DNA from 3 places in the Novosphingobium kaempferiae genome. Region 2 is predicted to be linked to each of the others. Evidence: predicted binding sites of a transcription regulator. Region 2 holds the regulator's gene; each other region holds the start of a gene.
The links. Region 2 encodes LexA, which represses DNA repair genes until DNA is damaged. Its sites were predicted from a motif close to GTTCCNCNCTTGTTCT; they were not measured.
Positions count from the first base shown of each region.

Region 1 (3,274 bases), 1.9 Mb from region 2:
GCCGATAGCCACCACCTGCTCACCGCCATCGATGCGTAAAGCAATCAGGCGCAGCGAGCGCGCACCCAGCCCCTGGCGCTGAAGCACCTCGGCCAAGTCCTTCAGCAGGTCGTGCATGACTTGCGCGATCGCTTCGGCCGCGCCGATCGGCTCGAGCAGCCGACGCTCGACCGCAGGGATAACCACGCCCTCACGCGGGGTGATCGGTTCGGCCTTGCCTCCCAGCGCCTGGTCGAGCCGGTCGATGGTGGCGAGCCCCAGTCTCCTCGCCAGCGGACCGCGCGCGACAGGCAGCAGGTCGGCGATCGTCTCGAAGCCGAACTTGCGCGCAGCGGCCAGTGCGCCGCTTTCGAGACGCAGCGCGGCGACCGGAAGCGGCGACAGCGCCTTCAGCACGCCGCCGTGCGGAATGATGGCAATGTCATCGCGGCCGTAGCGGGCCAGCGCATGCGCCGCGCCCGGCGTTTCGGCGATCGCGATGCGCGCCGTGAAACCGGCGCGGCGGCAGAAGGCCCGCAGCCGCTGGCAGAAGTGTTCCTCTCCGCCATGCAGGTGCGCGGCGCCGGTCAGGTCCAGCCAGATCCCGTCCGGCGGCGAGACCGCGACGATCGGCGACCAGCGGCGAATGCCGAACAGGGCGAGGCGATCGAGCAGCGCTGCGTCGGCCTCGGGCTCTGCAGGGCGGAAGTCGAGATCGGAAACGAGCGCGCGGGCATGGGTTGCCGCCATGCGGACATGGATGCCCAATGCTCTCGCCGCCGGACAGGCCGAAACGATCTCGTCGCGGCGGCCGACCTTGCCGATGAGCGCCAGCGGAGCGGCCGCGGCCTGCGGCGCGTCGTGCAACTGTTCCGACACTGCTGACGAGGCCATCCGCTTGAACGGATGCTCTGCCGATTCGGAGCGTCGCCCCAGTTCGCGCATCGGCGGCTTGGCATGCAACGGCAACGCCGCGATCTCGCGCTCGACATCCCGGCGTGTGCGGTCCTTGCCCCTGACGGCCCCCTGCCCTTCTGCAATCTGCCGCTCGCGCGCCCAGCGCGCACCCGGCCGCCACCCACCCCCGCGAGGAACCGAGCAGGCACCGGGGTTATCATCGACGGGAAGCTGGAGTGCGCGCGGCTCAGGCCGCGGCGCGGCGAACCGATCCTGCCGTCTCAGCCGTTCGATGGCGAGGAACGGCAGGAACAGCGAGACGACCCGTCGCATCGCATCCCTCCACGATCAGGGAAAAGCCTTCGCCGCCGCGCTGACGCGCAAGTTCGATCAACCAGCGCGGGCGCCCAACGCCGGCGACGCCGAGCCGTTCTGATGGCGCACTGGAAATGCGCCAGCGGGTCCAAGCTGCGGAAGTCTCGGCAAGCGGGTCACGATCCCGGCTGCGGTGACGGCGGAGTAGGAGTACCGGAATGTCGGCCTCGGCTGCTGCGAGCTGCAGGCGACGGGTAGCGACCATCGAGACCTTGCTGGCCTCGGCCACCACGGCAGCAGGCGTTCCATCGCGCACCGCATCTTCGACGACGGCGAGCAATGCTGCATCGTCGCGCGGCTGCGCATGAATTACGTCGGCGGAGACTAACCCTGCCTGCTCCAGGCCGGGTGCGTAGAGATCGTTGCGGCAGCTGACCCACAGCACCGGCGCCGCAGCGGTGTGGGCTTCACGGGCGGCGATACCGGCAAGGAACAGCGTCGCGGCTGCGTCATCGACCAGCGAGCAGCTCAGCGCAGTTGCCTCGTGCAGGGCCCCGGCGCGCAGACCACCAGAGCTTAGTCGGGTATCCAATGTCTCGACACCGAAAGGCATGACCCGATGATCGTTAATCGGCGTCGCCAAGGCGCGCAGGGCATCAATGCTTGGATGCACAAGGGAGGAAACGGGTTGCATGGTGACTTCGCTGACTCGGATTTGTTCCTTTTATGTTCTCACCTCAGACAGGCGGCGGTCAACCGCTTTGAATCGGTCTTCACGTCCAGTATGGGGACAAGCCTGTGCAAACGGCGGAAGCACACCGGTCTCGAGAGGGATGTCTTGCCTGCTTTGAACTCAGCCACGCGACGTGGCCGGACACGGCATCACCCAACCCTTACTTCGGCGAGCCCCAGCCAATCCGCCATTGCCCGCAATTCCACATATAAAGCATCGTGGGTGTGATCTGGGGCATCGGATTCCACGTGGATTGAGCGGACCAGCAGCGTCGATGCGGTTCTGTCCGCCTTGAGATCAACGCGAGCCACCAATCGGTCACCCAGCAGGAACGGCAGGACGTAGTAGCCATATTGGCGCTTTTGTGCAGGGACGTAAATTTCGATGCGGTAGCGAAAGCCGAACAGTCGTTCGGTCCGGTCCCTCTCCCAAATCAGAGGATCGAAGGGGACCAGCAGCGCCCGTGCATCGATACGTCGCGGTCGTCGGGCATCGCGATGCAGCCAGGCATGCCGCCTTCCCTCCACGGCGACAGGGATCAAAATGCCGTCTTCCGCGAGCGCTGCAATAGCAGGGCGCGCCTGCGCCGGAGACTGGCGGAAATAGTCGCGCAGTTCCTTTTCGGTGGCGATGCCGTGGGCCATCGCAGCGCGTTCGATCAATGCACGGTGGGCCGCGTCATCCGCTGGCGTTGGAAGGGCCAGCACATCGGCGGGCAGCACCCGTTCAGGCAGATCATAGACTCGCTCGAAGCCGCGTCGACGCGTGGCGGTTGTGATGTGCCCCGCCCAGAACAGCCACTCCAGCGTGCGCTTGGTGTCACTCCACTCCCACCAGCCAGATTGCCCTTTGTGAGTTTCGAAGTCGGCGGCTGACATAGGGCCATCGGAGCGGATGCGTGCCAGCATTGCCATGGCCTCTGCCCGGCCCTCCGTTGCGCAGTGGCGCATCCATGTCCAACCTGCCTCGCCGCGATCCGCTTCTGCCATGCGCCAGCGCAGGAGGGGATGAATCTCGAATGGCAGCAAAGACGCCTCGTGCGCCCAATATTCAAAAAGCTTTCGCTGCCGCTTCGGTCCCCAGGCAATCTGATCGAGAACACCCCTGTCATAGCCGCCCAAGCGTGAAAAGGCGGGGAGATAATGTGCTCGCGTAAGCACGTTGACACTGTCGATCTGGTGCAATTGCAGACGGTCGAGAGTTCGTCGCAAATGACCTGACGTCGGACGATCTGGACGCTTCTGTCCGAAACCTTGCGCGGCAAGGGCTATTCGGCGCGCAGCATGCAATCCGATTGCTTCAACTTTCATGGGCTTCCACAGTATGCGCGCTGGGTGTGATGAAGCAAGG
Region 1 covers NZ_CP089301.1:3,299,709-3,302,982, reverse strand. The annotation lists gene LO787_RS15020 (Y-family DNA polymerase) at 1-1,209, opposite strand, end outside; gene LO787_RS15015 (ImuA family protein) at 1,124-1,885, opposite strand; gene LO787_RS15010 (winged helix-turn-helix domain-containing protein) at 2,074-3,234, opposite strand.
Region 1: LO787_RS15015 (ImuA family protein) is a predicted target of LexA. The motif match lies at 1,909-1,924, and genes of this name have one in related genera.

Region 2 (3,274 bases):
CTGTTGTGGCCGGAGGCGGTGACCGGCCCGAGCTTCCAGATGAGCTTCGGCGCGGTGCTGGCGCTTGCCGCCGTCACGACGTCCGAGCCGGTGCGGCACTTCCTCGGCCCCCGTGGCGAGGGCTTGGCGATGCGCGGGCTGCGCCATGTCGGGCTGCTCCTGCTGACCGGCGTGGTGATCGACCTCGCGCTCATGCCGATCGGCCTGTACCACTTCCACCGAGCGGGCGTGTACGGGGCGATCGCCAATGTCGTGGCGATCCCGCTGTCGACATTCGTCGTCATGCCGCTGCTGGCCGCCGCGCTCCTGCTGGATGTGGTCGGGGCAGGTGCGCCGATGTGGTGGCTGGCGGGCCATGCCATCGATCTGCTCACCGGCCTGGCGCACTGGTTCGCATCCCGACCCGGAGCCGTGAACCTCCTTCCGGCCTCGGGAACGGGTGCCTTCCTCCTGTTCGTGGCTGGGGGACTCTGGCTGGGCCTGTGGAGCGGCCAAATCCGTTGGCTGGGCCTGCCACCGGCACTGATCGGCACGGGGCTGCTGGCGCTGGCTCCACCTGCCGATATCCTGATTTCAGGTGATGGCCGTCATGTCGGTCTGGTCGATCCTGCAGGCGGCCGCCTCTTCGTCCTGCGAGATGGCGCGAGCGGTTACGCGCGGGACAACCTCATGGAACAAGCTGGCATGGAAGGCGAGCCAATGCCGCTCGACCGCTGGCCGGGCGCCGTCTGCAACCGGGACTTCTGCACTCTGGAGATCAGGCGTTCCGGCATCACCCGTCGCCTTCTCGTGTCCCGTGGCCGCGATGCAGTGCCTGAACGCGCCCTGGTCGCCGCCTGCGAGCATAGCGACATCGTCATCGCCGACCGATGGCTGCCGCGCAGTTGCCAGCCTCGATGGCTCAAAGCCGACCGCGCTTCGCTGGCCGAGACCGGTGGCCTTGCCGTTTATATCGAAGACCAGCGCATCGAAACCGTGGCTCAGACGCAAGGCGAACATGGCTGGTGGCGAACGGCGGCGCCCAACACGGCAGTTAAGCGTGCGCATCGCTAGGCCTTGCGGCCAATTCGACATATCATGCCGTCATAAGGCTTGGGCGGTAAGGCAAGCCATATGCCCGCACCACTACTGCCGGTCATGAAGGCAAAGCACCTGCGGCAGCAATTGGGATTGAAGCCCGTTCATCCTATGGGTCGAACAGGCTTCAGCAAATGAACTTCAATTGTAGCGACGAAGCAGGCCGGCGAGCTTGCCCTGGACCTCGACTTCATCCGGTCCGTAGATCTGCGGCTCGTACGCGGCATTGGCCGGGTCAAGCCGAACCATGCCAGATTCGCGCCGGAGATACTTCAGCGTCGCTTCTTCACCACGGATGAGGGCCACGACGATTTCGCCGTCGCGCGCCGAGTTGGTGCGCTTCACAAGTGCAAAGTCGCCATCGAGAATACCGGCTTCGACCATCGAGTCGCCGGAAACCTCGAGCGCGTAGTGTTCTCCTGATCCGAGAAGCGCAGCGGGAACAGGTAGCATGGACTGCCCTTCCAGCGCCTCGATCGGTACGCCGGCAGCGATGCGGCCGTGCAGCGGGATTTCGATGACGTCATTGGCAGGCTGCGGCGCGCTTCGCGCAGGCTGAATCGCCGCGATGCCGGTGTCGTCGTTAGTGGCCGTGGCGCGCGAGGGCTTCGTCCCGGCATTGTCGGGTTGGCGCAGCACTTCTAGGGCGCGGGCACGATTGGGCAGGCGGCGGATGAAGCCGCGCTCCTCCAGCGCAGAAATCAGCCGGTGAACGCCCGATTTCGACTTGAGATCGAGTGCTTCCTTCATTTCCTCGAAGCTCGGGGAAATGCCGCTGTCTTCGAGACGCGTCTGGATGAACCGGAGCAATTCGTGCTGCTTGCGCGTCAACATTGTCGCTGCCTTTTCGTAACCTCCGGACCAGGGAAAACCTGACCTTGTTTGTTCTGGTAGTGAACATTGAGGGAACAATCAAGCAACGAATCGAAACGATCTTAAGCAATACCGCCATTCTGAAGCAGATAGATTTGAACCTTGTCGTTCACCCGCGCGTCTTCGGCAAATGCGGCGCGGTCGATAAGGACATTGCTGGCCGCAATGGAGGAAAGTGCGCCGCTGTCCTGCAAGGGATTGGCGATGACGGTTTCCCCATTCCACCATCCGCGCAAGAATTCGCGACGCTTTCCGTTGGCACGCAACGGTTCGCCTAACGAGGCCGTGAAGTGCATCGGTAATGGCTGTGCAGCGCCAAGCATCGCGCGGAGCATGGGTAGCATGAAATGATAGGCGGTGACGTAGCTCGACACCGGATTTCCGGGAAGTCCAAGCACGATCTGGCGGCGGCCATTTGTGTCGCGCGTGGCCACTAGAATGGGTTTGCCCGGCTTGATCGCCACGCGCCAGAAATCGATGCTGGCACCCCATCGTTCGAGAGCGGGACGGATGAGGTCGTGATCGCCTACCGATGCTCCGCCGCTGGTTACGATGAGGTCGGCGTCGGACGATGCCTCGAAAGTGGAGGTAATGGCCTTGATCGTATCGGGAACCGGGCCGATCCGCCGGGCATCGACGGCGGTTGAACCCGCCAAAGCCAGGAGCATCGCGCCGTTACTGGCGGGGATTTGGTGAGGCGCGCAGTGCTCCGGGTCGGCAGCAAGTTCGTCGCCGCTGTCGATGATGACGACGCGGGGCTTGCGGGATACGGGCAGGTACTTGTGTCCTGCCGCGATGGCGAGGGCCGTCTGTGCGGGACCGACCGGCTTGCCTCTAGGCAGGATTTCAGCGCCTTCGATGAAGTCCATGCCGCGAGGGCGGATATGCTTCGTTGCGGGAACGGGCGCTTCGCCGGTCAGCGATATCTCGTCGCCATGGCGCGCCAGATCTTCTTGGAGAATTACTGCCGATGCGTCAGCGGGCAACACCGCGCCGGTGGAGATGCGGACGGCCTCGCCGATTGCGATAGTGCCGATATACGGATGACCCGCCGCGCTTTCTCCCACGACACGCCAGGGGCCGGTGAGGTTCAAACCAGCGACGGCATAACCGTCCATCGCTGAGAGGCTGGCCGCAGGCTGGGTCCGGCGGGCATGGAGCGGCTCGGCGAGATATCGCCCGAGAGCGCCTTCCACATCGACGTGCTCGATCGTGAGCGGAGATGCCAAGGCAAGAAGCCGCGCCTGCGCTTCCTCCAGGGGAAGGGGGGGCGCGGTTACTCGGTCCATCCTGCAGCTTTCCAGTGGCCGGACTTGCCGCCACG
Region 2 covers NZ_CP089301.1:5,215,078-5,218,351, reverse strand. The annotation lists gene LO787_RS23670 (ComEC/Rec2 family competence protein) at 1-1,053, shown strand, start outside; gene lexA (transcriptional repressor LexA) at 1,219-1,911, opposite strand; gene LO787_RS23660 (molybdopterin molybdotransferase MoeA) at 2,013-3,239, opposite strand; gene moaC (cyclic pyranopterin monophosphate synthase MoaC) at 3,227-3,274, opposite strand, start outside.

Region 3 (3,274 bases), 220 kb from region 2:
ACGTTAATCAAGCCGTTCCATTTGAGCTTCGACTTCAGCGAGATGAAGCCCATACAACCAGCAGGGATCTTGACGACTTCATGCGTCAATAGAAACGCAAATTGGCCAGCAGGAATGACCAATTCCCCGCCTGATACAGGCATTTTGATGCCCGCGATGTCTATTTCCCCAGCTTCGGCAAGCTGCTGCTTGATGTTGGGGCCAGCTTCACCGAACTGTGGAGTCACGAAAGACTCATGCCCCAACCTAAGCGTATACGCTGAACAATCGATCAGCTTGTCGTCGAACGGGGTCACCAGGTCGACTTGCTTGCCGTCGCGTAGCAAGCGATCCCCGCTCCAAAAGGTCACGCTCTCACTCCGACCTACAGGCGCCCATAGAAAATGGACTTCTCTTTGACCCGCTGAAGGCGCTCCTTCACAAGCAGAGGCATAGACCACTGACGCGCTTCTGCTGCGCTTAGCGCCAAAGCGACCATTGTCGCTGCCGCGCCTTGGAGCGTCTGGCGGTAAGGAAACTCTTCAAGATGATCGAGACGCTCACACGCCGACGCCATTTCACCTGCCAATATCGCGACACGACGGGCCAACGCCGACCGTGAGGTATCTTCGATCTGGCCTATCTCAGTGACCAATGGATGGGCTCTGACGTTCAACCCATTAAGCGTTGAGAGCCCGATCACGAAAAGGTCTGTGATAGTACGGCGTAGACGAAGGTCGTCTGGATCGTTCGCAAGGTAACCTGAGTACTTCGCAAAGTGCAGCGTCATGTGGGTCAGCCGCTCTTTGACCGTCAAGCGGCTGATTTCACGATGGAAATTTTCGTCATGGCAGAACTGATCAAACTGAAGATTTTCGAATTCTTCAGCGCCAATCGACGGCCAGTTGACCATCGAGTCTGCGGCCCGCGCCGCCACCTGATTATCGGGGTGCATTTCTGCGACTCCCAGGTCCATTGAGCTGATCCCCATAACATCGGCAGTCGGCGCCCATGGCGCAAGAGTAACATTTCGTCCAGCGTGGAATCAACTTGATTCCACACCCATCGCTTGAGCTAACCAGCGATCGCGCAACTCGGTTGCAATGAGCAAGCGTAAACCCGCATCAAAGCTGATACCAGTTGTAGATGCGAGGTGCTCAAAACGCAGAGCGTGTTCCTGAGAGTGCCCCGGCAAGGTGATGCGGCGTCTCAATGAGCTAGCCCCAGGGGAGGGGAAATCAATCGCATCTTCCGGCAAAACCCCTAGATGCACAGCACGAACGATGAGGACGCTCGCCAAACTCGGAGCCTTCAATCCGACAAGGTGTGCGTACGCGGCAAAATGCCTTGCCTCTTCCGATGCCAGCCAAACCCCAGACCTTTCTTTCAGGTCATCGCCTGCGAACGCATTACGCATAACGGAGGTAAGCCTGCCCACGCTCAATCCTGTCGCCAAGCCTAATAGGCATACGTCAGCCCCCAAATGTGGGATAAAGTGTGGGAACCATCAAATCTCTGCCGGCCCATTTCCGCGCAAAATCAGATAGTTAGAAAAATAAACATGGCGCACCCGACAGGATTCGAACCTGTGGCCTCTGCCTTCGGAGGGCAGCGCTCTATCCAGCTGAGCTACGGGTGCAGTGCAGCGGCGGGTAGCAGAGGGCGGCGGGGACTTCCAGCGGCAAATTTCGCGTCGGGTGACGAGACTTGCAAGTTCCCTTTATGTTCCTATGATGACCCACATGGCCGAAGCCGATTCGCTCTCCTTCTCTCCCCTCGCTTCGCACGTCGCCGCCGATGTGGCGCGGGGAATCTCGCGGCTTTTCGCGCGCAACGGGATCTGGTGCCTGCCGGAAATGCCGCTGCGCGGAGGGCGGCGGGCGGACCTCATGGGGATCGACGCCAAGGGCCACGTCATCATCGTGGAGATCAAGGTTTCGCGCGCCGACCTGCTCGGCGACGGCAAGTGGACCGACTATCTCGACTATTGCGACAGGTTCTACTGGGGGCTTTCCCCCGCGCTCGACCGTTCGCCGCTGGAGGGCGAGGCGTTCCTGCCCGACAGTTGCGGCGTGATCGTGGGCGACGGCTACGATGCGGAAATCCTGCGCCCGGCGCCGCTGCGCCAGCTTGCCGCCGCGCGTCGCAAGGTGGAGACGGAGCGCCTCGCCCGCGCCTCGCTGCGGCGGCTGGTCACGCTGGGCGATCCGCATACGGCCCAATGGGGCAGCGACGGCTGACGCAGTTATCCGCAATTATCTTGCGCAACGCTGCAATGCACACTATGTAGCGGCCCAGCAACCGGCGTGCGGGGTCCACCCCGCCGCAATCCGAGAGCAGCGTGAGGCCACGGCGCAATGCCAAGGCCGGCCCGGACTTGCGGTTGCGACCAACCAGCTTCCTTCCTCACGCAGGGTCGCCACAACGACACCTTGCCGTGCGCGCGCCTTTCTCAAAAGCCTTCGCGCGCCCCGCACTTTTGAAAGTGACGCATGTCCTATTTCTCTGAACTTGGCCTCGCCGAGCCCATTCTCCGCGCGCTCGCAGCCAAGGGCTATACCGATCCCTCGCCGATCCAGCGCAAGGCGATCCCCTCGCTGCTCGAAGGCCGTGACCTCCTCGGCATCGCGCAGACCGGCACCGGCAAGACCGCCGCGTTCTCGCTCCCCTCGCTCCACCGCCTCGCCAACGATCCCAAGCCGCGCCAGAACGCCGGCTGCCGCATGCTGGTGCTTTCGCCGACCCGCGAACTCGCAGCGCAGATCGCCGAGAACATGCGCGGTTATGCGAAGTTCCTGAACCTCACCGTGCAGTGCATCTTCGGCGGCGTGCCGGTGGGCAAGCAGGCGCGTGCGCTTGAGCGCGGCACCGACATCCTCGTCGCGACGCCCGGCCGCCTGCTCGACCTGATCGACCAGCGCGCACTGACGCTCAAGCACGTCGAGATCTTCGTGCTCGACGAAGCCGACCAGATGATGGACCTCGGCTTCATCGTGCCGCTGAAGCGCGTCGCCGCGCTGCTGCCCAAGACCCGCCAGAGCCTGTTCTTCTCGGCCACCATGCCGCAGGCGATCGCGGAACTGGGCCGTCAGTTCATCAACGATCCGGTCAAGGTCGAGGTCGCCCCGCAGTCGACCACCGCCGAGCGCGTCGAGCAGTACGCGACGCACATCAACCAGGCCGAGAAGCAGGCGCTGCTGACCATCTCGCTGCGTGAGGGCCTCGCCCCCGACGCCGCCGAGAACGCCAGCCACGGCGCCATCGACCGCGCTCTGGTGTTCACCCGGACCAAGCA
Region 3 covers NZ_CP089301.1:5,434,166-5,437,439, reverse strand. The annotation lists gene LO787_RS24790 (dCTP deaminase domain-containing protein) at 1-350, opposite strand, end outside; gene LO787_RS24785 (hypothetical protein) at 365-955, opposite strand; gene LO787_RS24780 (hypothetical protein) at 1,025-1,396, opposite strand; tRNA gene LO787_RS24775 (tRNA-Arg) at 1,542-1,618, opposite strand; gene LO787_RS24770 (MmcB family DNA repair protein) at 1,722-2,219, shown strand; gene LO787_RS24765 (DEAD/DEAH box helicase) at 2,472-3,274, shown strand, end outside.
Region 3: LO787_RS24770 (MmcB family DNA repair protein) is a predicted target of LexA. The motif match lies at 1,693-1,708, and genes of this name have one in related genera.